Regions from separate parts of the Spartinivicinus ruber genome, predicted to be linked through region 1. Evidence: predicted binding sites of a transcription regulator. Region 1 holds the regulator's gene; each other region holds the start of a gene.
The links. The regulator LexA, encoded in region 1, represses DNA repair genes until DNA is damaged. The targets are predictions, from matches to a motif close to TACTGTNTANNTANACAGTA.

Region 1 (7,947 bases):
GTTTGGTTGGAAATAGGGCGCTCTGGATCTTTTAGACGATTGATTAAACATTCGGCGGCTAATTTTGCTAATTGGTCTGTATATATATGGACGCTGGTTAAGGAAGGGCTAAATACATTGCAGCCTTGAATATCATCAAAGCCGGTGACAGCTACGTCTTTTCCTGCTTTTAAACCAGCACGATCTAAACCAAACGTCACTCCAAATGCTACTATATCGCTATAGCACACAATGGCTTCTGGTAAAGGGCCTTGTTTAGCACGCGCCATAATCAGTTGAGCAGAGGCTTCTCGAGTGGGAGGGCAGGGGAGTATTTCGCACTGGTCGACTGGTATATTGGCTTTGGTTAAAGCCGCTTTAAAACCAGCGAGCCGGTTTTGGTAAACTGAAGTGTCAGTGATACCCCCTAAAAAAGCCAGTTGGGTAAAGCCTTGTTCTAGCAAATGCTGAGTAATTGCCTGACTACCGGCAATATTATCTGGGCTGATAAAATCACACTCGTTCCCTTCAATTGGCCGCATCACACTGACGATGGGTAAGCCTTTCATTGTATGGGTAGTCAGTTGCTCGTAGGTAGTACCAAATACAGGGCAAATTACTATGCCTGCGGCACCATGTTCAGCAAAAGTGCGCACCACCTTTGCTTGTTGTTGCATATCTTCAGAAGTGTTCGCCATCATCACTACATAGCCAGAGTCAGTAAAACTGCGCTCTAAGGCAACGGCCAGCTCAGCAAAAAAAGGATTGGTCAGGTCGTTAATAACCATCCCTATGATTTCTGAGGAACGACGGCGTAGGTTAGCCGCAGCTCTATTATAAACATAACCAAGTTGCTTAGCGGCCTTTAAGACTTTCCGCTTGGTTTCTGGTTTGATTTTGGGGCTGTCTTGTAAGGCTAAAGACACAGTCGATTTTGAAACCCCAGCGGCTGCCGCAATATCAGGAATAGTAATACTGGTTTTACTCACTATTTTTTCTCATTGTAAGTTTTTCAAAAGCTAACTGATTTGGGGTTAGCCGCTGGTAGTTAAATATATTGCAAGTAAACAGGTGCCTACTGCAACAAGTGTGTAGAGTTGCAACAGGTATTTGTTTATTGTAACGTTCTAAATAGTTGTTGCAATAGCATGAGTATAAACTCGTTCAAATAACAGTAGTGGACTCACTTAAAATAACCCTACGGGCTGATTTAATTAACAAATAACCATTATATGAAGGAATTAGCTATTTAGAGGTGCCTTTAATGTCTCACCAGATTATCTTGCCAGCGTTGAATTCAAAATTGGAACGTTTTAATTTGTCGTCTTGTAGTTTCGCTGAAGTGATACCAGATACGCCTTTTAATCGCACTGCTTATGCTGCTGCGCATTTAGTGGTTGATCCTTTACAGGAGCTGTATCCCTGGCAAGGTAAGCCGGCAGTGGATTGGGAAGCAACCCTGGCTTATCGGGAGTATTTGTGGAAGCTGGGGTTTAAAGTAGCCGAAGCTATGGATACGGCTCAGCGAGGGATGGGGGTTGATTGGCCAACCGCTTTAGAGTTGATTAAACGCAGTACTGTGTTGGCAAACACCATTCCAGGTGCAGATTTAGCGGCAGGCGCAGGTACTGATCAACTGATAGATTTTTCCCAAATTAACTTGGATGATGTGCGTAAAGCCTATATTGAACAAATAGAAGCTATCGAGGCTGTGGGTGCACGAGTGATTTTAATGGCTTCTCGTGCACTTGCGAAAGTTGCAAGAGGTCCAGAAGATTATTTGTCTCTTTATGCTGAATTGATTCAGGGGTGTCGTTACCCGGTGATTTTGCACTGGTTAGGAGATATGTTTGATCCTCTGCTAAGTGGCTATTGGGGCAGTGCCAATAGTTGGCAGGCGATGGATACAGTAGAGACCATTATTAAAGAAAACCCCAGTAAAATAGAGGGTATTAAAGTGTCATTGTTAGCTACGGAATATGAATTAGCATTACGCCAGCGTTTACCTCACAATGTAAAAATGTTTACTGGGGATGATTTTAATTACCCGGAATTAATTGCAGGGGAGGGCGACAGTTTTTCTCATGGCTTATTGGGTATTTTTGACCCGATTGCGCCAGTGGCAGCGCAAGCATTAACTGAGCTGGCTAATGGGAATTTTGTTGAATATCATCGATTAATGGACCCGACCGTGGCTTTATCAAGAAAAATATTTGAAGCGCCCACGCAATATTATAAAGCAGGGGTAGTGTTTATTGCCTGGTTAAATGGCCATCAGTCTCATTTTTCGATGGCGGGCGGCATGCATTCGGCCCGTTCTTTAAGGCATTATGCAGAGATATTTCGATTAGCAGACCAAGCAGGTATTTTAAGAGATCCGGTATTAGCGGTGAATCGAATGAATCAATTGAAGGCTGTTTATGGATTATATGACTAATAGATTTAGGGTGTCGTGAAATGGAGCTTTCTCACCAAAGCTATCGAATCTGGCGTACTAAAATCAAATGGTGTTAACAGGTCATAAATACTTGATAGAAAATAACCAATGAAAATTGTCATTGCACCTGATTCTTTTAAAGAGAGCCTATCCAGCATTGAGGTAGCGGATGCTGTTGCGCAGGGTATTCAACAAGTGTTGCCTGATGCTGAGTTAATTAAACTACCCGTAGCCGATGGGGGTGAAGGGACGATTGATGCCATGGTAGCTGGTACCCAGGGTAGTAAGTTTACTTGTCGCGTAACTGGACCAATGGGAACACCCGTTGACGCCTGCTGGGGGGTATTGGGTGATGGTGTTACAGCAGTGATTGAAGTGGCTGAGGCTGTGGGTTTGGCGAAAGTACCAGTTCAGCAACGTAACCCGTTAAAAGCCACCAGTTATGGTATAGGAGAACTGATTATTGAAGCACTGAATGCCGGTGCTAAACAATTTATCCTCGGTCTAGGCGGAAGCGCCACCAATGATGGAGGGGCTGGTATGTTGCAGGCGTTAGGTGCAAGATTATTAAATACCGCAGGGGATGTAATTTCGCTAGGTGCAGAAGGGCTGGCTAATTTACAACAGATTGACTTTAACTCCTTAGATAGCAGGCTAGAAAATGTTGAATTTAAAGTCGCTTGTGATGTAGATAACCAATTATTAGGCCCTACAGGTGCTACCTATACCTATGGTCCTCAAAAGGGTGCTGATGAGCCTATGCTGCAACAGTTGGAAAACCATTTAAGCCATTTTGCTAAAGTCATGCAACAAGCACTCAATCGGGATATTGCTTCAACACCGGGATCGGGTGCTGCTGGTGGTTTAGGCGCTACTTTATTAGGGGGATTTAATGCCCAGTTAGAAAGTGGTGTTGATATTGTGTTAGATACTATTCAACTGGAAACTTATTTATCTGACGCGGACCTAGTGATCACTGGCGAAGGAAAAATAGACAGCCAGACTATTTATGGTAAAACGCCGATTGGTGTTGCTAAACGGGCTAAACAATATAATTGTTGTGTAATAGCATTAGCAGGTAGCATGGGAGCTGGCTACCAAGCGGTTTATCAGCAAGGGATTGATGCAGTATTTAGTGTGGTACCAGGGGTAATGAATTTAACTGATGCTTTAAAAACTGCCGCACAGAATATTGAAGACACTGCATTTAATATTGCCAAAATTGTTAAAAGTTTTAAGGTTTGATAGATGATAAAAACAGGTATTATCGGTTATGGTTTTTCTGCTCAGACTTTTCACTTGCCTTTTATTAACTATTTAAAGGAGTTTGAATTAACAGCTATCAGCTCAAGTAAAAGAGAACAAGTATTAGCCGATAACCCTGATATTCAGGTTTATGATACAGCCGAACAATTAATTCAAGACGATACAATCCAGTTGGTGATTATTACTTCACCTAATGATACCCATTATGAATTCGCTAAGCTGGCATTACTCAGTAATAAACATGTTATTGTTGAGAAACCCTTTGTTACGCGAGTAGAACAAGGGGAAGAATTAATTTCACTAGCAAAAACAAAAGAACTGATACTGTCGACTTATCACAATCGTCGCTGGGACGGTGACTTTTTAACCATAAAACAATTAATCGATTCGAAAGCACTGGGTGAAATACGTTTATTTGAATCTCACTTTGACCGGTTTAGGCCAATCGTACGACAACGCTGGCGCGAACAAGCAGGTGAAGGGACGGGGATTTGGTATGATTTAGGTCCTCATCTGATAGATCAAGCGTTATGTTTATTTGGCTGGCCGATGGCACTGACTGCATGTTGTCGAAGGTTAAGGGAAAACTCACCAACCACTGATTATTTCCATGTTCAATTGCATTATCCTAATCATGAAGTGGTGTTACGCTCCAGCCCATTTTCTGCAGGGCCTGGGTTGCGTTTTCAATTAGAGGGAACCAAAGGTAGTTTTGTAAAGTATGGCCTTGATCCACAAGAAGAACAGCTAAAACAAGGGCTTTCGCCTCAGCATGAAAATTGGGCAAATGAAGCAGAAAAAAATTATGGGACCTTGTTTCAAGAAAATGGGGAAAGTATTCATCCCACGCAAGCAGGAGGATACCAGCATTATTTTGCTAACATTTCAGACGCAATTTTGCAAAATAAAACAGTGGCTGTAACTGCGCAGCAAGCGTTAGCAGTAATTAAAATAATTCAGTTGGCTGAACAGAGCAGCAAGACCGGTCAAACGATTTCATTGGTTGGTAAATAATCTTCTTATCTTGTAAGTAGCGCAAAATAATAGGCTGGTTAACGTTGTCTAATATTAATAACATGGCAGTTACCCTTTTTTGCTGCAATCTCTAAAGCCGATAAGGTAGCTTCGTCCAACACCGGTAACCAGCTAACTACCGTATGACTTTTACCTAGAGATAAAGCCTGTAAAGTTAGGTCCTTAATAGAGCCTTCATTGGTTGCTGTTAGAAATAAAACCTGTTTGTTATTAATGTATGCATCCTGTAGCCACTTCAAGGTAAGCTTGTGGTACTGCTTTGAGCAGACAACCGTTAGCCAGCGCTGCTTTTCATGATGACTTAGCTGGGCCAACATAGGTGGAATAAACGATGTCAGTGGTACGCGAGCAGAAGATAAAATAATTTCTGTAATATGAGTAAAGCCGCTGTGACTCGTTGATAGAGGAAAGTGAGGTGGCTGACTAGGTGTACTACAGTTGGGCTTGGAATCATTTTCATTGCCACTGTACTCCATGAGATTAATTCCTATTATCATGTTCGCTAATTATGGCTGGAGTGTATCACTGACAAAAAATTTATATCTTTGGCCTAATTCACTGTGTTTACCATATTGGAGTAGATTGTGGATCAGAGTTGATGAAAATGTGCAAAACTGCAGAATAAGTCGCAACAAGTTAATTGTGCATGGTTTATTGGCAGCTTAATTGAAGCGATGAAGGAGTTGAAAAAATAAAGAGTTGCGAAAACAGTTAGATATGACTAACTAAAAGCTAACATCGTTAAAAACTCTTTTGCCTCTCCTCATAGGGGAGAGGCGTTGGTAGCATCTTAGTGTCTTATTACCCCAACACTAATGCCTTCGATAGTAAAGTTTCCGTCGTGCAAATCCACTTCAATGGTGTTGAATTCGTTATTTTCCGGGTGGAGTAATACAACATCACCTTTGCGCTCAAACCGTTTGACAGTGACTTCATCTTCGATTCTAGCCACCACAATTTGACCATTATGTACATCGGATGTTTTATGTACTGCCAATAGGTCACCATCAAGAATACCGCAGTCTTTCATGCTCATCCCTTTTACTGTTAAAAAATAATCAGCTTGGGGCTTGAAAAAGTTGGCGGGTATCTGGCAGTAGTTGTCTATATTCTGTTCGGCTAAAATTGGAAAGCCAGCAGCTACTTGACCCACCACTGGGATGCCTTGCTGGGTTTCGTTAGGGATGCGAATGCCACGAGATGTGCCTGCAATAATTTCAATAGCGCCTTTGCGGGCAAGGGCTTTGAGGTGTTCTTCCGCAGCGTTTGCTGAACGAAACCCTAGCTGTCGGGCAATTTCTGCTCGGGTGGGTGGGAAACCCGTATCTTCGATATGGTCTTTAATAAATTGAAAAATCTCAGCCTGTCGGGCTGTTAGTTTAGCCATTGAGATGGCTCCTTATACGCATTTGGATTTTTGCTGTTTTATATGCTTCAGCTTATCTAATAATGCTTTAGATAATTGCAGGCTAACACTGCTGCTGTGATTTTATACAGTTACTGTGATTATATCCAGTTTTGCCTATCCTTCAATAGTTTTCAAGTACCTTGTTGTTTTTTATCAGGGTGTTTCCTTACTTTGTAGCGTTCAATATCACTTGCAGGAAAAGGGAAAGCCTGCTTGACTTGTATACGTATTAAACGTATGTTCAAAACGTTTGAAGATTATAACAGGCCCTAGCCCAAATATTTCTCAGCTTTTACGACAAGTTTTGATGAGGGTAGGGGGCTAAGGTTTTTAATTAATTATTTTAAATTTGTTATGGCACAATCAGAAACTGTTGAACGAATATTAGATGCTGCAGAGGCTTTATTTGCAGAAAAGGGGTTTGCCGAAACGTCATTACGGACTATTACCAGTAAAGCTGGAGTAAACTTAGCGGCAGTGAATTATCATTTTGGCTCTAAAAAGGCGCTCATTCAGGCTGTATTTGCACGTTTCTTGGAGCCTTTTTGTAAAAAACTCACTTTGAAGCTTAATGAATTTGAAGCATCATTAGCCGATCGTCAACCCACTCCAGAACAGCTGCTTAATCTGCTATTTCAGCAAATACTCTCTGTAGAAGCTCGAGGCAAGAATGACCTATCGGTGTTTATGCGCTTGCTAGGACTAGCTTTTAGCCAGTCTCAAGGACATCTACGCAAATACCTTGAACAAGTATATGGAGATGTGTTTCGCCGTTTTGTTAGTTTGGTCGTGCAAGCATCACCAGATTTACCACCTGTAGAAATTTTCTGGCGTGTTAATTTTATGGTTGGTTCAGTGGCATTTACTATGTCTGGATTAGATGCTTTACGGGATATTGCTGAAAGTGAATACAACGAGCATACCTCTGTACCTGCGGTTATGAAACGACTGGTGCCGTTTTTAGCTCAAGGCATGAAAGCTGATTTGCCTGCTACCAGCCTAGAGGTTTAATCGTTTATTTTACATGCGTGTGTACGGTGAGTGATGCCTGTTATTTATGTTTCCATTGCCGAACAAACCCTTAAATTGTTTGATGATAATCAACTGATTAAACAATACCCGATTTCTACAGCGGCGAATGGAACTGGCCAGCAGCAAGGCAGCTTTCAAACCCCGTTGGGCCGACACCTTGTTCGAGCTAAGATCGGTGCTAACTGCCCATTAAATGCTGTATTTGTTGGGCGACGATTTACAGGGGAAGTCTATGATGAGAAATTAGCCAGTCAGTTTCCCCAGCGCGATTGGATTTTAACCCGTATTTTATGGTTAAGTGGACAGGAACCTGGTTATAACCGCTTGGGGAAAGTGGACTCAATGCGACGGTATATTTATATCCATGGTACCCCTGACACAGAACCAATGGGAATACCCGCCTCCCACGGTTGTATTCGGATGCGTAATAATGCAGTTATTGAACTATTTGAGCGTATGCCAGTATATACACAAGTGATAATTGAGCCTTAATTTCAGTAAACAATAAACATTGGTAAATCCTATGCCAGGTCAGGTAATTGTTGATTTAGCAGGAATATCGCTAACGGATGACGAGCGTTGGTTGTTAAACCAGCCTGCGGTTACTGGGGTGATTTTATTTGCCCGTAATGTGGTAGATCGCCAGCAGGTATTAACATTATTGGAATCAATCCGAGCAGTACGGCAAGATTTATTAATTACGGTTGATCAGGAAGGGGGGCGGGTACAACGGTTGGTTAATGGTTATACCAAACTACCCGCTGCCTGTCGGCTAGGGGAGCACTATCAA
Region 2 (7,947 bases), 620 kb from region 1:
ACCGTATCGACCTTATGCAATTGACCATTCAGCCAAAAGCAATTTTCAGTAAAACCAGTTTCATTGACACCACAAGACACATTAAGCCCAACTGCCTGACCATCAGCAGTATTTCCTGACAAGCATCCCCAGTTCCAAAAGGTTTCACGACGCATGTAACCACTGGAAAAATCATGGTGAGCACAAGCACCTATTGCAGCCAAGTCAAACGTTCCCCATGGACAGTCAATTGTGCCTTCCACAGGTATTCCGGCCGCTTTTTGGGCATAAACCCAGCCATTGACGCCAGTTTTAGTGCATATTCGCATTGGGTTAAAACTGTCGCACTCAATAAAACTGCAATCAATTGCTAACCCTTGCTTCGGCAAGGCAATTTGTAAAGATCGACTTTGAGGACAAGTTTTATTTACCATCTCAATTCGGCGTTTACCTTGTGTAAAAGTGGTAGTACCTGCATCAGGGCTAGCAGCAAACTGGCAAGCATGAGCGAAGGGAGACTTAAGCGAGTAAGACAACATTTTTCCAGTATTAGGCTGATATAAATAGCAAAAAGCCGCGCCTACCAGTTTGGTATCAGCAATAGCACAACCCAAAATCAATTCTTGTGAAATCACACCAAAATACTGGAATTGATTAAAGCCAAACCATTGTTGCCAACGGTTTGATGGCTTACCAAAAGGTGTCAATAACTGAAAATCACCGACATTAATTTCACTAATCGGGTAGTCAAAAATACCAAATAACGGCTCGCCATTTGGCTGAATAAGTGGGTGTGCTGTCATATGTTGTTATTATTTGTTTAGCAGAGTAATGTAGGCAGTATTCTATGATACACATTATGCTTAAAGAAAGCCTACTTTAGGAACACGATTATGTGGCGCTGGGTTTATATTGGAGCTGGGCATTTAGCGGTAGGGCTTGGTGTGCTAGGCATTTTTTTACCTTTATTACCCACTACTCCCTTTTTATTGTTAGCAGCAGGCTGCTATGCCAAAGGCTCAGACAAGTTTCACGATTGGCTGATTAATCATCCTCATTTGGGCAACTACATTCACTATTATATTTCTGGTGAAGGCATGCCAGCCAAAGCCAAAACTTATACCTTATTACTCATGTGGCCCTGCATACTGTTTAGCTGCTGGTTAGTGAGTAACTGGCTACTAAAAGGTTTATTAATCACCATTGCTTGTAGTGTCAGCTATTACATTTTAATTAAAATACCCACTTTAAAGACACAGCCATTTCCCAGCGAACAGATTAAATGATTAATTCTTTCATTAATGGCTGTAACTCCTCCCACCGTTTATAGCCACTGACCAATATATGCCACTGCTGTTGATCAGTGAACAGTAACGTGGGAAAGCCCTGAATTCCTAAGTTATAAGTAAATTCAAAGTCCTGCTCAGTTAATGCTTTCGTTTCATTCGAAAAAAAAGCTTCCATAAAACCTTCTTCAGGTAATCCTGCTTCAGCTGCTACTTGTTTAATTCCATGTGGGGTTGTTATATCCAGTTGATTAACATAAAAGCCCCGCTGTAGAGCAGTGATTAATTTTTTTAGCTGATCAGGAAAATGTTCTCTTGCAACCACAACAGCCCTACAAGAAGGCTCCGTATCATAGATAAACCCTTCAGATAACGCGCCTGAAAAATTAAATGGCTGACCAGTGGTTTTTTGTACTTGTTGCCAGTGCTCAAGAATGTAATTGCGTAATGGTGGGGTCAATGGTTGCTGCTGTCCTGCACGCAGCCCACCAACCCGATAATGCAGTTTTCCTTTCCCTGCCAATGCCACTGTAAGCTTGTCAATCACTGGAGCAAAACCCCAGCACCAGGAGCACATAGGGTCAAATAAGTAAGTAATTTCCATGCAGGGTAATAATTAGTCCTTCATCTGTAAGCCCACTGGATGTGGCTGTTTTCGCCTTTTGGCTAACTCTATTTGCTTTTGTCGAGACTCTGCTCGTTGCCTGGTTTTTTCTGACTGAGAGTCAAAGCAGTATGAACAATAAATCCCTTCTTTATATTGCTCTGATTGCTTTTCTTGCTCAGAAATTGGCATTCGGCAACCAAAGCACATATCATAGCTGCCTTTATTGAGCTGATGATCCACTGTCACGCGATTATCAAATACAAAACACTCTCCTTGCCATTTAGTTTCTGAGGCTGGGACTTCTTCCAAGTACTTTAAAATCCCTCCCTCAAGGTGATAAACGGCTTCAAAGCCCTTTTCTTTTAACAATGCAGTGGATTTTTCACAGCGAATGCCTCCAGTACAAAACATGGCTACTTTTTTGTGTTTAGCAGGGTCAAGCTGTTGCTCAACATACTCAGGAAACTCTCGAAAGCTATCTGTTTTGGGGTTAACCGCACCTTCAAAAGTCCCTACTTGATATTCATAATCATTACGGGTATCTATCAGCAGCACCTCTGGGTCATTGATTAACTGATTCCATTCCGTTGGTTTCACATAAGTACCTACCACGTGGTTAGGATCAATACCAGGTACACCCATGGTAACAATTTCTTTTTTCAATTTTACTTTAGTGCGATAGAAAGGCTGCTTATTATCATAGGATTCTTTATGAGTTAAGCCAGCCAATGGCTGATGGGACTTTAAATAATTTAATAACTGATCAACCCCCTCTCGGCTCCCTGCAACCGTGCCATTAATTCCTTCAGCAGCTAGTAATAAGGTTCCCTTCACTTCAAGGTCAAGCATCTTGTCCAATAACGGCTGGCGCATCGATTCAAAGTCAGGTAATCGAGTAAATTTATAAAGAGCGGCAATAACAAACTGAGACATCTTAATCCCTCTACCTTAGCAGATCGCAAATCTGCTGGTGTTACTAGCACTGCAACCTGTAAATAAAGAAGCAGCACAAGACCAATTAAAACGTCTTATTTTAAAGGTTTAGTGAAAGCAAGACCAGTTTTGGAGACAGTTCCCTTAAATTAACGAGGTTTGCTCAGGCTCGTCTAAAGTTGATTCTCCCTTATCAACAGGTTCTTTAAGAGGAATAACTCGTGGCCAGCGGCCACTGTCGTGGGTCGATTCAGGATGGGGTTCAGTCACCACATAAACCCGTTGAATATTACCTTCAGTGGCCAATAACCCTTGGATGATTTCATGGGCTTCAAGAGGAAACCAGCGGCTTTGCTCTGTTTCATCTTTTTCCATAAATGAGGTGACTACTATTTTCACTGGCCTTGGGTTAAAGGGCTGCCAAGCGCATCGTTGAATAGATTCCAGTCTAGCCCATCCCCCTTGAGGAGAACTTCCTGGCTGATTTTCACGCCGTCCCCAAGGCACCATGACAACGCTACCATCTCTTTGCAATACAGGGAGTTTTGCATTAGGGTTAGGAAAAAATACCCGATAACGCTCCTGGTTTTGCACAAACTCAGCACCACCACACATAGATTGGGAGCCTATCTTTTATTTGCACAGCTGGGGGACTCAGGAGCAGACTCGGCCTGTTTCTTCCACTCATCTGGCGTATAAGTATGCAACGCTAATGCATGAATTTTATGTTGCACTTCTTCAGCTAATAAACCATAAATCAGCTGATGTCTTTTTACTGGCATTTTTCCTAAAAAGTCAGCTGATACAACCACCACTTTAAAGTGCGACTCCGAGCCAGGCGGCACATTGTGCATATGACTTTCATTTGTAACAGCTAAGTAGGCAGGATTTAAAGCTTTCGTCAATTTTTGTTCAATTTCAGCCTGTACACTCATCACCTGTCTCCCATGCTTAACCAACTAAATTAATCTTACCTTGAAACCGGTCAAGCTGAAAGCCAGATAAAGGAGTAAAAGGAACCATCATAAGGTACTAATAAAAGCTAGAAGAGAAAAAACAGGCAAGGTGATAGACTACGTAAAACCTGACAAAACTAAGTAGCCCACCACACTTACCTTAAAAGCTCTATACAAATAGAGCATCCTTACGTCTGTCTAGCCTCAAACGTTCAGGTCATAATGACCTGACTTTTGGCCAGCAGCCAAAACTGCTGACCAAAACTGTGAAAATCGGTATATTCAACGTTGCCCTCTAATATCCTTTCGAATCAGTAGGCCAACACCAACAAAGAAACCAACAACTAAGCCAATCGTTATTAAAGAAGCTAACACTGTTTCATCGATATACATCGCTTACCTCCTGTTGGCTATTGCCTAAACTTGAACCAACAGTAGCAGCAACCCAGGCTGCTTTTATTGACCAACATCAATCAGCTCATAAGGCTAATAGCCTAGTTAGAGACTTTTATTGACCTAAAGCAATTTTTCATTCTTACAAGCCAACGGTAAAAACTAGTGATTTAAAGCGACAGAAAATATTTGGATTGTTCCTAGCCAACCTTATTGGATACAATACAGCCCCTATGGACAAATATACTGTATTTATATACAGTACAACCATAATAACTAGCTAACTAAGCTGGCTAGTTTCACAATGAGTTTTAATCCACAGGTCTCTCAATGTACTTATATTTGAGACCTAAATTAATTTGGTCCATGCAAGAGGTGAGCGAATGGCCGTTATACCCATGTGGAAATGCGATAGGGACGGTAGTATGTTCTCAGATAAAAAAGCCGCCGAAGAACACGACAAAATGCTTGAGCTAGCTGCAAATATTACCATGCTGCTAGAGCAAACATTTGATAGTATTGATGAGAAGATTGCTGAAGATATTGGTTTATTATTCGCCAAGCACAAAGAAACCCTGGCCAAAGCGATTAAAGGCAAACCAGAGTTAATATTAGAGATTGGTAAAGAATCTGCTGATGGACAATCTGAAGAAGCCAATACTAATGAATAATTAAGGCTTTTTTACCCTGCCTGTTGCTGTTTTTCTAAAGAGTCAATAACAAACAACAACAGGCGACTAACTACTTTTAAGCTTTTTCTTCCCACTGATAAAAATTACTGCCGAAAATTAGGCAAATCGACTATTGTTATTCAGAATATATTCGCTACCATATCGCCTTTTTCTGAGGTAGATAGGCGTACAGAATGACGACATTTGTTCCAGGACAACGTTGGATTAGTGATACAGAAACAGAGCTAGGCCTAGGCACTGTTTTATCCTTGGATCAACGAATGGTCACATTACTGTTTCCCTCTAATGGGCAAACTCGACTTTATGCAGTAAAAAACTCCCCTCTTACCCGCATCCGCTTTGTTGCCGGTGACACCATTGAAAGCCATGAAGGCTGGAGCATGATGGTTACCGACATAGTGGAGCAAGATGGCTTAATTACTTATCAGGGCACTTTGCCCAACGGTAAACCTCAAGAGCTTTCAGAGTCATGCCTAGGCAACTTCATCCAGTTTCAAAAACCGAAAGAGCGCTTATTAGCAGGTCAAATTGACCAAAATAACCACTTTAGCTTGCGCTATAAAACCTGGGAACATGCCCGCAATATTTATCAATCTCCTTTACTGGGCATGTGTGGCGCACGCACCAGCTTAATTCCCCACCAGTTACATATTGCCGATGAAGTCGGTAAACGTCAGGCTCCTCGGGTATTGCTGGCTGACGAGGTGGGCTTAGGAAAAACCATTGAGGCCGGGTTGATCATGTATCAACAGCTACTCACTGGGCGAGCGGAAAGAGTCTTGATTGTGGTACCCGAAAGTTTATTGCACCAGTGGCTGGTGGAAATGCTTAGACGTTTCAACCTGCACTTTAGCCTGTTTGATAGTGAGCGACTGGCTCAATTCAATGATTCTGACTCAGGCAATCCCTTTGAAAGTGAGCAATTAATATTAATCAGCTTAAATGAACTCACACAAGCTAAGCATTTAAATGATGCCTTAGCAGCTGACTGGGATTTACTCGTCGTTGATGAAGCCCACCACTTAAGCTGGACCCCTGACACGGCAAGTGAAGAGTATTTAGCCATTGAAAAGCTTGCACAAAAAACAGCTGGAGTATTATTGCTGACAGCTACTCCAGAGCAATGCGGTCACAGCAGCCACTTTGCCCACCTTCGGTTACTTGATCCAGACAAATTTCATTCACTGGCTGACTTTGAAGAGCAGTCACAGCATTATCAAGCCGTTGCAGAAATAGCTGAAGAGTTAATTGAAAGTCAAACTTTATCTGAAGCTGCAATTAACCGACTGATTAATTATTTAGGTGAAGAAGCCAGCCAGCAGGCTGCCACCATTAATAGCGATCAGCCTGAAAAGATCAAACAACAGACCAAACAGCAACTGTTATCTCACTTATTGGATCGTCATGGCACTAGCCGGGTGCTTTACCGAAATACCCGATCTGCCGTATCTGGCTTTCCTGGTAGGGTCATGCAAGCTTACCCACAGAAGTTGCCTGAGTTATATCAGCTTGCTCTCGAAAACCGTGATACTCCCAATGCAGTTTTGTTTCCAGAGCGCACCTACGAAAGGGAAATTTTGGTTGAAGATAAAGACCCCTGGTGGCGTTTTGATCCACGTGTTGACTGGTTAATCAACCTGTTAAAATTACTAAAAAGCCAAAAAGTCTTAATTATTTGTGCTCATGCAGAAACCTGTATGGAGCTAGACGAAGCATTAAGAGTACGTTCAGGCATTGCCAGTGCCATTTTTCATGAAGGGATGAGTATTATTGAGCGGGATAGAGCCGCAGCTTATTTTGCTGATGAAGAGTATGGTTGCCAAACCTTAATTTGTTCAGAAATTGGCAGTGAAGGCCGTAATTTTCAATTTGCCCATCACTTAGTATTATTTGATTTACCTGTGCTGCCTGATTTACTTGAACAGAGAATCGGCCGTCTTGATCGCATTGGCCAGACTGAAACCATTAAAGTGCATGTGCCGTATTTTGAAAACTCAGCACAAGACGTTTTATTTCAATGGTACCACCATAGCCTTAATTCATTTGAACAAATATGCACAACGGGTGACGGTGTTTATCAAAAACTAAAGCCTTCTCTGGAAGATTTATTAACTGCTTCAACCTGTGAGCAACAGGATATTGATGCTTTTATTGAAGAAGCCAAAGTCCTCAATCAACAGTTAAAGTCTAATCTACAAGCCGGGCGTGATCGGCTGTTGGAATTACACTCTCAAGGCCTGAGTGACACTAGCGAGTTAATTAGCACCGTTGAGTCTGCTAGTGAAACTAAACCGCTGAAAAAGTATTTAGAGGCTTTATTTGACTGCTTTGGTATTGATTCAGAAGACCACTCTGAACATGCCATTATCGTGCGTCCAGGTGAACAAATGTTATTACCCAGTTTTCCAGGGCTGCCTGAAGACGGGACTACCATGACATTTTCTCGCGAACAAGCACTAAGCAGAGAAGATATGCAGTTTTTAACCTGGGAGCACCCCCTAGTTCGCTATGGCATGGAGCAAATGCTGGATACTGAATTAGGTAATACAGCAGTTGCTTTATTAAAAAATAAAGCTTTAAAGCCTGGTACTATGCTGGTAGAAGCCATTTTTATTGTTGAAGCGCCTGTCCAACAACAACCCCAATTAAAACGGTTAATGGTTCCATCTAGCATTCGTGCTTTAATTGATCCAAAAGGCAATGACCTAGCTGATAAAGTCACCTTTGAAACGCTAGATACTCAATTACACCCAATCAAGAAAAAAACTGCCAGAAAGCTGATTAAAGCACAGTCAGAGCCTATCAGCGAAGCATTAAAAATGGCTGAAAATAAAGCCAGTGAACAGGTAGACGCTATCGTAAAAGCCGCTACTCAACAACTGCTCACCAAGCTAGGAGAAGAAATCAGCCGACTAGAAGCCCTACAAAAAGTGAATCCCAATATTCGTGAAGCGGAAATTGAGCAGTGGCGTTCCCTAGCTAATCAAGGAACTGCAGCTCTACAAAAAACTAACTTAAGACTAGATAGCATTCGTGTTATGTTTGCAGGCTAAGGCAGGCGATAACAGCACCTAAAGTGCTGTTATCATAGCTAGTGCTTC
Region 3 (7,947 bases), on a different replicon from region 1:
ATACTAGAATGATCGACAGGCACATTCCGATCTTGCATGAGTTCTTCTATATCGCGGTAACTCAATGCAAACCGAAGGTAATAATACACGGCTTGTAGTACAACGCATTTGGGAAAGTGACAACCTTTAAAGCGTTCATCTGCACTCATAGCGACTACCAAACAACCATAGGGCTAGCAGGAACGGGAAAGGCTATCATGTGGGGTAAAAGTTTGCGACAGAACCCGAATATAGTGCACCTCTAATAAGGGATTGAATTGCAGCGGATATTGGTTCCGCTTCAATTTAAAATTGAAAATAAATAAATGGAGCTGCTCCAGAAGATAAAGCAAGCAAACCATAAGCTACACATGCAATAGATATTGCTTGAACATATACAGGTAAGCGGCAATAAATCACCTTCCAGTCAAAAGTCCACTTACTTGGAGTAAAATGTAGTATTGTTACAGCTAGTAGACAGATCATACCAATAAAACTTAATGGTAGATTGGTATTATTGAAATCAAGCATTGCTTTTGCATAATTTATTGCATCTTCAACTGTTCCCCCTCTGAACAAAATACGCGTGAGTGAAATAATGTTAAAAATTAAAAATACTTGTAAGACTAAGCGCCAACCACTGTAAGAAAGTGTTAGGCCAAGTCTTTCTCTACGTAGACGGCGCCAACGCTCTATACATACCATGGCTCCATGACATAAACCATATAGAACAAAGTTCCACCCAGCACCATGCCATATTCCGATAGCAACAAAGGTGATGAGTAGGTTGAAATACACATTCCCTTGCTTTGATCCACCCAAACTAAAGAATAAATAATCACGAAAAAAAGATGACATAGAAATATGCCAGCGTTGCCAAAATTCTGAAATACTCACCGCTTTATAAGGACGATTGAAGTTAATAGGCAGTTCATAGCCTAGTGTTCTTGCTATACCTCTTGCAATATCTGTATAGGCTGAAAAGTCCATGTATACTTGAAAACTATAAGCATATATAGCAATTAGCAGGAACAAAGGTGAGAATTCTGATGGCTTAGCAAATACTGGGTCTACAATATGTAAGGCGAGTATATCAGCAAAAGCAATTTTTTTTATAAAACCACGAATTATTAGGGAGATGCCTGACTCAAAGCTATTGGGCTCTTCCTCCGAGGATTTTTCCAGCTGGGGTAGAAAATGATTGGCTCTTACAATAGGACCGGCAACCAGTTGTGGAAAAAAAGCTACAAAAAGTGCAAAATCTATACAACTTTGCACAGGTTTTATGTTTCCTCGGTAGATATCGAGCGTGTAACTAATACTTTGGAAAGTATAAAAAGAAATACCAATAGGTAGAATAATATCTAATAGCCTTAATTCTCCACTTGCTCCTACGATTGATAGGAGCTCTTGCATACTTTCGATGAAAAAATTTGCATATTTGAAATAGGCTAAAATTCCTAAATTTGAAATGAGTGATAGGGCTAGCCAGCCTTTTTTCTCTCCACTCGTCCTTGCCTGAAAAATTCGAGGGCCTATTACATAGTTGATTAGTGTGATTGTAAGTATTAGGCTAGCAAAGCGCCAGTCCCAACACATGTAAAAATAGTAACTGGCTATAAGTAAAAAAGCCTTCTTTAAATTATTTTTTCCCCAAAGGAAACCTCTAACTATAATAAGAACGATTATAAAAAATATAAAAAAATGAAATGATTGAAAGTTCATGTTAGTTTTCAACTGGTTGATTATTTGAATGAAAGCGGTGTCCTGTATTTATTAGCTTTTTTGCTAAATGTGATGCAACAACATCAGTACCTAGCTTTGTAAAGTGTGTGGCGTCACCAAAGTATTTAGCGCCACCAGGTAAAAATTGTTCTGTGTTGAATACATGAAATCCATATAGTTTGGCTTGATTGATAATAAATTTATTGTGAATATCATACACTTCATGTAATCCAGCTAAATTAAAACAGTCGTTATAAAATCTTGCTGTTTCAGATAGTGATAGCTGTTTTTCAATAGGCATATTTTTTCTGAAAGATCTAGCATTAGTCATTATTGTCATTGGTATATTTGTTTGTTTTACAAAGGATAATAGCGAAACTAGAGCTGACATATAACCAGAGGTATCTATTTGGCTGGGATCTAGATAATTAAACGATGGTATATTGGAATGAATCCATACAGTATTCTTTCGTATTAATTCTGTGCTCAACAACCAGCTAGGTAATTGTATTTGGGAAAGTTTATATTCATTGATAGGATTAGTTTCTGAGTTGCAATAACGACTTATATCATTGAAACCGGTATATAAGACAAGGTAATCTATTTCAAGCGGAAGTAATAACTTCTCTATGAGTTGTTTTTGCTCTTCAAGTGAAGAGCCTGCAATACCCGCATTAATGACTTTAATATGTTCAACATTTAGAATATTATTTAAATAATATTCTAAACGATAGGATAGGGTATCTTCATTTCTCGGTGTATAAGTTCCCATTACTGTTGATGCACCAACAATAGCCACTCTGAATTCACCATTCTCTTTTTTGCTGGTAAGCTCTGGACTTCGTAACCCTAACGAATTGGTTTCTATGGTCGCTTGCGAACCACTGATTTTGCTATTGGGGCGTAATAGTTTTAGGTTCAAATTATGGTTAATTTGATAAGTAGTTTCATTAGAAGCTGCATTAAATACGCTTTGTCCAAACCGTAAGTGAGAGCGAACTTGCAATAATAGCTCAGAAATAATCAACAGTATTATACTTAACAATAAAGAGTTTACTACTTTTTTAGTCGTATTTATTGCTGCTTTTTGAGTATTAGTTGATTTACTCAAGTTACTTCTCCTAACCAGCAGTAGTTTAATCTTTTCGATGTTTATTGTCCGCCGTTGGCGGTGTATACCCTTCTCGAATGATTTTTAGGGTTTGTTGTACCCTGAAGGGCATAAATCATCGCTAAGCACTAATCATTTATATATACATAAACTCATGGGCCTCATCGCTCGACGGCAGCCGCTAAAAATCATTCGCTTTGGTTATAAACGAGAGTATTTAAATCTAGCCAAACTCCGCTAAGGGCTAGCAATGTTGTTAATGATTACGCAAAGCTTTATGAGCAGCTTACCCATGCTAAAAGAGAATAGGTATAGTTTTTCTAGTTGAAGTATTGCTGACATTTTTTGGCTATTTTGGTGTGCAAATATTCATAATATTAAGCGCATACGGATTTACAAAAAATATAACACAAGTACACCTATTTCTTGTGAATTAACAATAGGGCGATTTAATTAAAACTAACATGAATTTTTAACTTGCCAGAATTAAGTATATTTTTACCAAATGCTTAAAGAGAGGGGCCAGACAAAAATCCCTTTAAACTTTTTGGTAGATTATATTTGTTACGAAATTGTAACAACACTTTATTTTAATTAAACATGCAATTTTAAATAAATAGTGAAGTTCCTTGTAGTAATTTTGAGGAGCGAATCAAAAACTGATTGTAGCTGGGCTCAGATAAAGTGATAAATTACGGTGGAAGTTTTTCACATTATTTTCCGTTGTTTTTACCATTAGCTGTAAAAAACTTCCGATAACTCCAGGAATAGATAAATTTTCTACTGCATAGGTATTATGTTACTGATTGGTGTAATACGTAATGTGATACACCTTCTGTTGGTCATTAGCTTTATCAATAAATGTAAGCAAACACTTTCGCCTGAGATTACACATAAGCTGGTTAATGCCAAGCTTTAAAAAAGACAGTTGATCTACATCCTTCACCCTGCTTAACTCAGATCACAATCAATACAACTGGGTAATCAAAGGATGATTTACCTGAAGTACAGTGACCCCGAAACCAACACCCACAAGTTTTATACCTTATTGATTCAAAAAGATCTGTTTGGCGACTGGTCGTTACTGAGGCAATGGGGCCGCATTGGTACTAAGGGGCAAACAAAGATCGACACCTTTGCTAGTTACGAAGAAGCTCAAGCGGCACTGAGCAAAATCAAGCAAGCAAAACTGCGCAAAGGCTACTCTTTCAAGCTCTCTGAGCTTGTGACCGTGTCACAGGCTATTGAGTAAATCACTAGTTTGCTATCAGTCTTTCCTACCAAATAGAAATTTCTGATTGTGAGACTCATGCTTTGCTATAAAATACTGTATATATATACAGTATTAAGTGAACAACAATGAAACTGACATCAATATACCCCCCTCAACAGCACTCAACACAAAAAGCGGTGCCTTTACTGACTAGCCGTGTGGCAGCTGGGTTTCCGTCCCCTGCCGACGACTACATTGAGACTGATTTGAATCTGCATGACTATGCAGTGAAGCATCCTGCAGCCACTTTTTTTGTTCGAGCGACAGGAGAATCCATGGTCGAAGTGGGAATTCAGCCCAATGATGTCTTGGTTGTCGATCGTGCTTTAACTGCACTCAATGGGGATGTTGTCATTGCGGCACTCGATGGCGAGTTAACGGTTAAGCAGCTGCAGCTAACAAAAAATAAAGCGTGGCTGATACCTCGCAATCCTGAGTTCAAACCTATTGAAATCACGAATCACTTAGATTGTGTAATTTGGGGTGTGGTAGCACATAGCTTACACAGCTTTCGCTAGTCATTACCCAGCCACCTTCATTAAAAAACTCTAATTCTTTAATTCGTACATAGGATATAGCGATGCAGAAAATATTTTTATTGGCTGCTGTATTAACGGTCATAAGTTCACTAAGTACTACAACCGTTGCTGAAGATAAAGCCGTACTATTAACAAAGACGTTTTCTGATAGCCGGGCAAGCTATAGCGTACATATTGATAATGGTAGTATTCAGGTGTTGCCTTCAAAGACACAAACAGCGCATTTTACTGTTTATTTAAAACCTATTGCAGGCGCTGAGTGCTTGGAAAAACGTACTACTTCTGACGAAACAGCCAGTGCCAAACTGAACTCGACGTGTCAGTTAAACCAAGAAAATTTTACGATTCAAACCAGTCAGGTTGAAGGCAAAACGCTCCTAAAACTCAACCAACAGGCCTATATTGAGCAGAGCTGGCAGGTATTTTTACCTGCGCAAGCGAGCCTGGATATTCGAGCCCGTCAAGGCAAAGCGGATATACAAGTGGTTTCTGGTGATTTAGATGTGGGTATTGTCTCTGGTGATGTCAAACTAGTCACATCGCCTACTCAGTATAAAAGCATGAAAATTATTACACTGGCCGGCAATATTTATTCTCAATCACAGCAGGATAACAATACTGATCATGATCCCAATATGGTGAGTCTAAGCAATCACGTTGATATACCAGGCTCAGGGGATGCCAATATTAAAGTCATTGTCGCGGCAGGTGATATTAATGTTGAAGAAAATGAATATTATTAAATCATTTCAGCAATTAATTTTCTTCTGCAAATACAGTGAATAGGCACTAGCCAGATTAACTGGCTAGCTTCCAATGAGTGACTAATTTACTGATATTGTGACCGACCGTGGTTAAATAAAATTCACCACCATTATCGTGGTATGCACGTATTTTTTCAGTGACTGGTTGGTCTCGATCGTGGTAGCGGCAAATTACGTCAACGCGGCTGTTCATGGGAGGTAGCGAGGTATTAATATCTTGGTATTCGTTGGTCATAGAGGCTTTCTGTTGTATGTAATTAATTTCATCATAACCCATTTTAAAAAAATCACATACGATATTTTTTTATCATAGACACCATGAATATTTTATGAATAATAACCTTTTATGCAGGCGGGTTTCTTGTTCTGATCATTCCCTCCTTTACCCCCCCCCTAGCCCGCCTGCCTTCACTTTTTCACCTTTTGAGTTTGCAGGCCAAGTGCCTGCTTTTTTTGCATGATATTCATTAAATTTACAATATTTTTTTATCATGGACGCTTCAATATTTTTCTGAATAATAGAGGTGGTTCTATCGATGTGGCATGTAAATGCAGGCCTTCGGGCCTGTTATTTATTTGTTTGAGGGGGCCGTTACATGATTAAAAAACTCTGTGCCGTCTCATTGGTGAGTCACCCCAAAGTCCTGGCACAAGGGGCTTTCAACGGTGAGTACTTAGTCATTGACCAGTTGACGCCGTTGAATGGACGACTGGAGCAGTGGCAGCCTGGGTTATTAGAAACAGTAGATAATGCACTTAATAAACAGTTTTTGGTTTTAGTAGAAGACGTTAGTCGTTTATTTAATATAGGTTATACCTTAACCCTGGATCAGTCCGCACCCGCTGAAAACCGCAGTTATCAAAATATTGCACTGGATTATTATTTTGCCTTAACTGGATTAGGCGAAATACAGGGTAACCAATTAGGTAATATTATTTTTCAGCATGGTTTACAACGCCATCAAATTCACCGCAATAGCATTAATATTGACAAAGACGACAAAGGGCGTAATCGTTATGACATTGATTATCAGCGATTTACCGGCTATCAACGGGCGGTTTTATTATTAGTCCTGGGTGCGTTGCACTTTAATCCTGCTTCTCGTGATTATTTAACCCAATTGTTAGGTAGTAAGCCGCCTGATAAGTTAGCTCACTTACCGCCAGGGCTAGTGGCGATTATTCGAGGGCGCTAACATGCAACCTGCTCGCTTATCCCCACTTACCATACAGGATCCATTATTACGGACGCAGTTTTATAAAGCGTTACGTAGTCCCCTGCCCGACTGGCAACGTCATGAAGTCGCCCTCGATGAAGTATTAATGCCCGAGCTTATTTCCCTGCGCTTTTATGGTACGCCGCAGCTAAAAAAAATTGTGGTCATTATTGCGCAACTAGATGATATGCGTGGAGCGTTAAAAGCCGGCACAACCCTACAGTTGCCGCCCATTAAGTGGATTCGCCAGCAAATCAAAGTGTATGCTGATCGAGAGGGTAAAAAATGAATCCATTTAAGGGCATAAACTTTCGGCATCAGGATCGTGAGTTTGCAGAACTACGACGGCAGCTTCGTCAAAACCGTGGGCATGCAAAACGCACACTATCGCCCAACCAAATCCGCATGGCCATTCGCACCGGGGAAATGCCCCCCAATGCGGAAGTCTTGATTGGTACTCGGGAAGACGGTACCCCTTTTACCATTGAGGATTTAAAAGGGTTTGCCCAAGCCCAAAAACGCTTGGCAAAACAATTTGGCTCGGCTAAAGGTGTGCCCATTGATCAATTAATTGCTTCATCTCGGGCGATTGATGTGGAACGGGCTAATTTGGAAATTCGTTCTGCACGGCTATATAAAATCCATGGTTCAACTTTAACATTCAGTGTGACTGCCAGTGGTAAATACCAGGCCGACTTTCATCAGGTGAAAGTACGGTTAGAAGACTGGTGGCGTCAGTTAACAGATACGGGGGATGTCAAACGGGCCATGAACCAAACTCTGGCTGGTCCCGTATCCTTTGACTGTGACTGCGGTCGTCATCAGTTCTGGTATCGCTATGTTGCAACCGTGGGTGGTTTTGCCATTCAGCCCTATGAAAAAGACTTCCCGAAAGTCCGTAACCCCAGTTTAAGCGGCTGTTGTTGTAAACATGTATTGAAGGTTTTCCGGACTTTAAAAAGTCCTACGGTGAAAACCCAATTAACCCAGCAAATGATTCGCCAGGCAGAACAGGTAGGATTTGCTGGCGATACCCGTAATCAATTTATGACTCGGCAAGATCACCAACAACTTAAACGGGCGCGTGTCGGTGAATTAAATCAGGAAAAAATTCGTGCTGAACTCGCTAGACAAGCCAGTTTAGGGTTACGCCGTCACGTCAATAAACCGGGTAACCGCAAAAAAATTAATCGAGTGAGAACCCAAATGACTCAGCAATTAACCGTACAACAACGAACCCAAATCCAACAGGAATTAGCCTTTGCCCAGCGTTATCACCTCCCGGCTACTACCGTGTATCAAAAATTTGCAGGTGAATTAGGCATGTCTGCAGAGGCTA

Region 2: G4Y78_RS10665 (YebG family protein) is a predicted target of LexA. The motif match lies at 4,399-4,418, and genes of this name have one in related genera.
Region 3: G4Y78_RS29205 (LexA family protein) is a predicted target of LexA. The motif match lies at 4,141-4,160, and genes of this name have one in related genera.

What each region holds. Positions count from the first base shown of each region.
Region 1 covers NZ_CP048878.1:2,875,327-2,883,273, forward strand. Annotated here, with positions in the region: gene G4Y78_RS13645 (LacI family DNA-binding transcriptional regulator) at 1-968, opposite strand, end outside; gene G4Y78_RS13650 (dihydrodipicolinate synthase family protein) at 1,244-2,416, shown strand; gene G4Y78_RS13655 (glycerate kinase) at 2,525-3,661, shown strand; gene G4Y78_RS13660 (oxidoreductase) at 3,665-4,696, shown strand; gene G4Y78_RS13665 (SulA-like leucine-rich domain-containing protein) at 4,735-5,193, opposite strand; gene lexA (transcriptional repressor LexA) at 5,508-6,104, opposite strand; gene G4Y78_RS13675 (TetR/AcrR family transcriptional regulator) at 6,480-7,136, shown strand; gene G4Y78_RS13680 (L,D-transpeptidase) at 7,170-7,649, shown strand; gene nagZ (beta-N-acetylhexosaminidase) at 7,681-7,947, shown strand, end outside.
Region 2 covers NZ_CP048878.1:2,258,094-2,266,040, reverse strand. Annotated here, with positions in the region: gene G4Y78_RS10695 (DUF2804 domain-containing protein) at 1-782, opposite strand, end outside; gene G4Y78_RS10690 (YbaN family protein) at 873-1,265, shown strand; gene G4Y78_RS10685 (DsbA family protein) at 1,258-1,869, opposite strand; gene trhO (oxygen-dependent tRNA uridine(34) hydroxylase TrhO) at 1,882-2,805, opposite strand; gene G4Y78_RS10675 (hypothetical protein) at 2,950-3,420, opposite strand; gene G4Y78_RS10670 (BolA family protein) at 3,432-3,740, opposite strand; gene ccoM (cytochrome c oxidase subunit CcoM) at 4,044-4,154, opposite strand; gene G4Y78_RS10665 (YebG family protein) at 4,538-4,825, shown strand; gene rapA (RNA polymerase-associated protein RapA) at 5,020-7,899, shown strand.
Region 3 covers NZ_CP048879.1:94,877-102,823, forward strand. Annotated here, with positions in the region: partial or broken gene G4Y78_RS29185 (IS6 family transposase) at 1-149, opposite strand, end outside; gene G4Y78_RS29190 (MBOAT family O-acyltransferase) at 286-1,704, opposite strand; gene G4Y78_RS29195 (hypothetical protein) at 1,706-2,815, opposite strand; gene G4Y78_RS29200 (WGR domain-containing protein) at 3,807-4,067, shown strand; gene G4Y78_RS29205 (LexA family protein) at 4,175-4,606, shown strand; gene G4Y78_RS29210 (DUF4097 family beta strand repeat-containing protein) at 4,669-5,370, shown strand; gene G4Y78_RS29215 (hypothetical protein) at 5,426-5,626, opposite strand; gene G4Y78_RS29220 (hypothetical protein) at 5,988-6,587, shown strand; gene G4Y78_RS29225 (hypothetical protein) at 6,589-6,897, shown strand; gene G4Y78_RS29230 (hypothetical protein) at 6,894-7,947, shown strand, end outside.